2 regions of the Rhizobium sp. WW_1 genome follow, and region 1 is predicted to be linked to the other one. Evidence: riboswitches for the same ligand, from Rfam matches in the RefSeq annotation. Region 1 holds a riboswitch; the other holds the start of a gene.

Region 1 (3,409 bases):
TACCTCTTGCGCAAAGAGGAGAATGTTCGCTTCGCGGAAAAGAACGATGTGCCCTTTGTCGACGCCGACTATGACAAGGACAACTGGTTTGCCCGGGCGAAGGGAATGGAATGGGAGCCTGAGCGCGGCGTTCGCTGCACGATGTGTTTCGACATGCGCTTCGAACGGACAGCGCTCTATGCACACGAGAACGGTTTTCCGGTGATGACCAGTTCGCTTGGGATCTCGCGCTGGAAAAACATGGCGCAGATCAATGATTGCGGCGAGCGGGCAGTCGCTCCTTATGACGGCCTCAGCTATTGGGATTTCAACTGGCGTAAAGGCGGCGGTTCCGCCCGCATGATCGAGATCAGCAAGCGGGAGCAGTTCTACCAGCAGGAATATTGCGGCTGCGTCTATTCGCTGCGCGACTCGAACATGCACCGCCGCAGCCAGGGACGCGAACCGATCGAGCTCGGCAAGCTCTATTACGGCAAGGACGACACGGCGAGCTAGGGTATTGCGCCGGCCCACTCGATTTCCCGTCGTTCAAAACTGCCTGCGATCGCGCATGAAGTTCGCATACCATTCGACGAACTGCATTACACCGCCTTCATGCTCGACCGAATATGGTCCCGGCTCATAGGCTGGAGAGCGGATGCCAAACGCATTCTCCTCGACGATCCGGCGGTCCTGATCGTTGGTTTCGTTCCAGACATGCGTCAGTTCGTCGATGTTATAGTCGACGCCTTCGACGGCATCCTTGTGAACCAGCCATTTTGTCGTGACCTGCGTTGATTCCGGGCCCAGCGGCAGGACGCGGAACGTAATGGCATGATCGACCAGCACATGGTTCCAGGTGCTTGGATAATGGAAAAGCAGCAGCGTACCGATGTGGCTCTGGCTGACATCGTCGGAGAGTTGGTGCTTCACGGCCCGCTTGCCTGACATGGTATAGCTTTCCGCGTCCTCGATCAGCGGCATGCGCGCCACGCGGAACTGGCCGGTCGAAGAAATCTTGAATTCGCTCGGCAGGCCGGAGGCCTCGCAGCGTGCCCAATGTTCGGCGATGACGGGATCATCCTTTGCACCCTGGACCCCGGTTGCGGTCGGAGCCTCCGGATAGGTCCGGCACAGTTCCGGGTGATTGGCCGCGCAATGATAGCATTCGCGATTGTTCTCCCAGACCAGTTTCCAATTGCCCTTTTCGATGATCGTGCTTTCGAAGGCGACCTTCGTGTCCTTGAGATTATGCGGAGCAAGATAGCTTGCGACCATCTCGCGCATCGGACCAAAATCGAGCGGCTCATCGGCGAGGCTTACGAAAATATAGCCGCCGACGGTCTCGCAATGGACCGGCTTGAGGCCATTTGCCGACTTGTCGAAATCCTCGCCCATCTGCCGTGCGAACAGCAGCGAGCCGTCCAGTTCGTAGGTCCATTGATGATAGGGACAGACAAGCTTGGCCGATGATCCCTTGGGCTGCGTGCAGACGCGCGATCCGCGGTGTCGGCAGGAATTATGCAGGGCGCGAATTACGCCTTGCCGATCCCGCGTGATGACGATCGGATAGTCGCCGACCTGCAGCGTGAAGTAGTTGCCGGCTCTCGGAACCTCGCAATCGTGTCCGACGAAAAGCCAATCCTTGTACCAAATATGCTCGAGGTCGAGCCTGTACAGTTCCGGATCGGTGTAGAAAGCCTGTTCCAGGCTATAGCCATCGCGCCTGTTTTGCAGTTTGCGCAGCACGTCGCTGTAAAAATCCGTCATCAGATGCTCCCGGTTTGAGCACTGACTGAAAAGGCGGAAGATCGATCTCGATTGGCCCGGCAGCCAATACGCCAATCAGCTTCCTGAATGCCCTCCGCAGTCAGTCAAGTCATTCATGTGACCAAGGCTGGTTTCCGGGCTCCGAAGCCGCCCCGTCAGGGGCTTGCCGACACCTTCCCAGATCAATTGATCCAGTGGCCGTCGTCGGCATTAGGCTTCGCTACCGTTGCGGGGGCAGCGCCGGATTTCGACCGGCTTCCCAATTATCCACTTCGATTCGAAGCGGCACCAAGGACAGCATATTTAAACACGCCGCATTGCCGGCGTCTCCTTCGAAAAACGACGTCCGTCCATCGCATTCTGAACAGATCAGACCTTTATTTTCACGACGATGTGTCGCTAGGCCGACGCCTTCAGTCGGACGACCAATGACGGCGTTTTGAAAACCAATCGTTCGATGTTATTTTTCAAAGATAGATTGGAGTTGAGACGATGCCCTCGCATAGCCGACCCTCATTGGAAATTGCGGGCAAAGACGCCAGAGTAGCCTGGATCGCTTTAGTGTCGGCATGCGGCCTGGCCTTTTCCTATGTTCTGGCCTGTGCAACGCCATTCGCGGCGATCGCCGCCATCGCATCGGTGACGCTGAAGCGACGCGATGGAATTGCCGTTGTCGCCGCCACGTGGCTCGGCAATCAGGCGGTCGGATACCTGCTGCTCGGTTATCCCCGCGAATGGGACAGTTTTGCCTGGGGCGGAGTGATCGGCCTGGCGGCGGGCACGGCATTGGCGACGGATTTTGCGCTTGCGCGTCTCAAGTTTGGACCCGTCGTGACAGCCCTCGTCGCGCTGCTGGTCGGCTTCTGCGCCTACGAAATCGTGTTGTTCATCGCCACACTGATGCTGCCTTCCGGAGATGATGCATTCTCCTTGGCGGTCATCGCTCAGATTCTCCGCGACAATATCGTGGCCTTCGCAGGGCTGATGGCAATCTATGCGGTCATTCGTTCGGCGGGCTTTCTCGAGCCGGCCGGAAAAGCGACGCCACCTCGCACCCTTTGATCGAAGATCGTGAGAGCATTTCCTCCAAATAGAATCGTCTGTCTGACGGAAGAAACGGTCGAGGTCCTCTATCTGCTCGGTGAGCAGGAGAGGATCGTCGGCGTTTCCGGCTATGCGGTGCGGCCGCCCCAGGTTCGACGCGAAAAGCCGCGGGTCTCCGCCTTCACATCGGCCGATATCGACAAGATACTGGCGCTGGAGCCCGATCTCGTTCTGACGTTCTCGGATCTGCAGGCGCCGATCGTCGCAGACCTCGTCCGCCATGGAATTGCGGTGCATGCGTTCAATCAGCGTGACATCGCCGGAATTCTTGCAATGATCAGAACCGTCAGCGCCCTTGTCGGAGCCAGCCACAAGGGTGAAACCCTGGTTGCATTCTATCAGGCTCGCCTTGAAACCCTGCGGGCCCAATCAACCACGAGGCAACCCGTGAGAGTTTATTTCGAGGAATGGGACGATCCCATGATCTGCGGGATAGGCTGGGTTTCGGAACTGATCGAAATTGCCGGCGGAAACGATGTCTTTGCCGAAAGGGCGAGAAACAAGGCTGCCAGAGACAGGTTCGTTTCCTTTGATGAGGTGATCGCGGCAGCCCCCG
Region 2 (3,409 bases), on a different contig from region 1:
TAGGCTTTTCCATGCACCTTGCCGTCCGCGTCCTTGTAGGTGATGCAGAGAATGGGCAGGGACCCGTCCGGCAGCCTGTATTGCGCAAGTTCTATGGGAGATATCTCATCCGCCGTGGCGACGACCGGCTGATGGGCAAAGCCGACAAGCAACAGCGCCATGGCGCAGACGATGCGCGCACTCCACTGCCATGTACGCGAAATTGTCTTCCGCATTCTTGTCCCCACCACCCGCATCCCGCGGATAAGGTTGCAGTCATAGGACAGGCTCATTACAAGCGCAATGCGTCAATTCGTGCCGCCGCAAAGTTTGCGGACATCGATGACAGCGCAGCACCGACAGCGTCGAAACGCCCAGCGGAATGCCAAATTGACCGGCAGCTCTTGATCGCCAGGCGCGCGGCGCCAGATAGCGTTGACCATTCGGATCTATCGGCCGCGCCCGATATCGCCTGGCTCGCATGACAGAATCCGGAGACAGCCATATTGAGACGCATTGCTTCAGAAGTTCGATTGCGACGATGACCTCCGCCCACAATTCCCGTCCGAACACCATCGCCAGGCCGCCAATCAGCGAGAGGCTTGGTAAACCATTTTACGGAGATCGCATGGTATCCGGCATCGACTTCGACTATGCCGATACCGGTCATTCGTTACGGCTAGTCGCGAGGACTGGGAATAGCAATGGAAATTGAAACACATTTGGTCTCGCTCATTCGCGTCCTCGGCCAGGTGGCGATCATTGTCTATGCCTATTCCTGGGTGATCCGCATCGTCGAGCGCGGCGCTTTGAAATCGGCTGCCGTCGGGCTGTTGTTCGGGCTGGTCGGTATCCTGTCGATGGGCGATCCCATACAGTGGATGCCAGGCGTCATTCAGGATGGCCGCTCGATCCTGCTTGTCCTCATACCGATCTACGGCGGCCTGCTGGGAACGATCGTGGCCGCCGCGATGATGGCCCTGTTTCGCTTCATGGTCGGCGGGATGGGCGCCATGGGCGGTGTTGCCGGTATCGCGATCGTCGCGGCCGCCGGCTATGCGCTCAGCCTGTTGCCGCGGCAATGGACCGGCACGGGATGGAAACGATCGGCCCTGTTCGGCCTGGCGACCTGCACGTCGCTCGTGGTTCTCCTCTTTCTGCCGTGGGTGGTTGCGCGCGCGCTTCTCCTTTCGGCCGCGCTCCCGGTGACGATCGTCAATATTCTTGGCGTCATGCTGCTGTCGGATCTGCTGCAGCGGGAGCAATATCGCATCGGCATCCAGCGCGCGCTGGAGAATGAAGCCACCCTCGATCCGCTGACGAGGCTTCCCAACCGCCGGGTGCTGCAGCGCGAAGGCGATCGATGCAGCAAGGAAGCCGGTGTGCGGCGCATTCCCTTCTCGATCATCATGCTCGATATCGATCACTTCAAGAAAATCAACGACAATTGGGGCCATTCCTTCGGCGACACCGTTCTGGCGCGGGTGGCGGATGTCATCCGGCAAACCGTGCGCAAAACCGATATCGCGGCCCGCTATGGCGGCGAAGAGATCGTCGTCCTGTTGCCGAACACCGACATGAGGGCGGCCGCCGCCGTTGCGGAGAAAATTCGCAGCGATATCGAGACGACGATGCTGATGTTCGATCAGGACGCCGTCCATGTCACCGTCAGCATCGGCATTGCTTGCTCGCTCGAGCCGACCACGGATTTCAAGCATGTGCTCGAAGCCGCCGACAAGGCGCTTTACCGGGCGAAGGCGGGCGGAAGAAATCGTGTGGAGCAGGCCGAGGCGGCTTAGCATTGCTGGGGCCGTTGGCAATGAGCATGATGTGCCCCTTCCTCTTTACTATCCATGCGTTCTTGACGGGAAGGGTCCGTCCGGAATAACTGGACGCGACGGTTCCCCAAGGAAGACTCCGCGGGGATTAATAGGGAACACGGTGAGGGCGACCCAAGAGGGACCTAGACCGTGGCTGCCCCCGCAACTGTAAGCGGATTGCCGATCATCCCGGGGTGACCTTTTCCGGCTCGCTCCAGAGGCTTTGAGCCATGCCACTGCAGCCAAGCTTGCGGGAAGGCAGATGATCGTCAGATATCCGCGAGCCAGGAGACCTGCCGTCGATCACGATCCAATCAGCCGGGCGGGGATGCTCGGAAAGGACAGAGAATGATTGACCTGCGCCTTCGACATTATCCGAGCTTTTTCGGCCTTGATTGGGATCTTCGCAACCGGCGGCGACCTGCCTGAGCGCGATTGTGCTGACACCGCCCAGTTTCCTTGTCCTATCGAGATCTTTCATGCGCCATTTTTTGACGACCATTACATTTGCACTCGGGCTGACCGGGTTTGCCGCGTCCGGCTTCGCCGCGACCCAATATCCCCTCACGATCAATAATTGCGGCGAGAAGGTCACCTTCCAGAAAGCGCCGGCCAAGATCGTTTCGATCGGCCAGGGTATGACCGAAATCCTCTTTTCGCTCGGCCTTGCCGACAAGATTGCGGGAACGGCCGTGTGGGTCGGCCCGGTTCTGCCGCAATATGCCGAAGCCAATGCCAAGATCCCCCGGCTTGCCGACAACGATCCGAGCTTCGAATCCGTGGTCGGCAAGGAGCCGGATCTCGTGGCTGCCGAATTCGAATGGCATGTCGGCACACAGGGCTCCGTGGGCAAGCGCCAGCAGTTTTCCGAGCTCGGAATCAATACCTACGTCGCCCCAACGGATTGCGTCGCCAAGGTCAATACCGATGGCGGCGATGGCGTGCGCAAGGAGCTGTTCACGATGGGTCTGGTCTACCAGGAGATCGATGAACTCGCTCAGATCTTCGACGTTAAGGATCGCGGCGATGCCTTGATCGCGGACCTGAAGAAGCGCGAGGCGGATGCTGTTGCCTCGATTGCCGGAGCCAAGGCGAAGGATCTGCCGATCGTGTTCTGGTTCTCCAGCAAGGAAGTCAGCGGCGATGCCTATATCGCCGGCAAGAACAGCGCCCCGGCTTATATTCTGAAGACGATCGGCGCTCGCAATGTCGTCACGACCGAAGAGGAATGGCCGCTGGTAGGGTGGGAGACGATCGCACAGGCCAATCCAGCCGTGATCGTCATCGCCACCATGGATCGCCGCCGCTACGCGGCCGACGACCCGAAGGTCAAGGTCGACTTCCTTGAGAAAGATCCCGTCACCAGCCAGCTCGATGCCGTCAAGAACAAGCATTTCGTCATGATGGATGCGCAGTCGATGAACCCGACCATCCGGACGATCGACGGTATCGAAATCCTGGCCAAGGGCATCAAGTCCTTCGGTCTGGCACAGTAAAATATGAGCCTCGTTGCAGAACGTCGGCCATGGTGGGCGCTTTGGGCGCTCGCCATGGCTGCGGTCGTCCTCCTCGCTTTCATGATCAGTCTCGCCGTGTCGATCGGCGAGATC

What was found. Region 1 has a riboswitch for cobalamin ahead of BJ928_RS16765 (aromatic ring-hydroxylating dioxygenase subunit alpha). Riboswitches for the same ligand answer to the same signal wherever they lie in the genome.
Region 2: another riboswitch for cobalamin. It lies ahead of BJ928_RS07820 (ABC transporter substrate-binding protein); the one in region 1 lies ahead of BJ928_RS16765 (aromatic ring-hydroxylating dioxygenase subunit alpha).

What each region holds. Positions count from the first base shown of each region.
Region 1 is NZ_RAIN01000005.1:214,641-218,049, reverse strand. It holds gene BJ928_RS16770 (epoxyqueuosine reductase QueH) at 1-495, shown strand, start outside; gene BJ928_RS16765 (aromatic ring-hydroxylating dioxygenase subunit alpha) at 529-1,749, opposite strand; cobalamin riboswitch at 1,857-2,057, opposite strand; gene BJ928_RS16760 (hypothetical protein) at 2,311-2,811, shown strand; gene BJ928_RS16755 (cobalamin-binding protein) at 2,821-3,409, shown strand, end outside.
Region 2 is NZ_RAIN01000002.1:77,774-81,182, reverse strand. It holds gene BJ928_RS07835 (hypothetical protein) at 1-215, opposite strand, end outside; gene BJ928_RS07825 (diguanylate cyclase) at 684-1,778, shown strand; cobalamin riboswitch at 1,861-2,115, shown strand; gene BJ928_RS07820 (ABC transporter substrate-binding protein) at 2,279-3,295, shown strand; gene BJ928_RS07815 (iron chelate uptake ABC transporter family permease subunit) at 3,299-3,409, shown strand, end outside.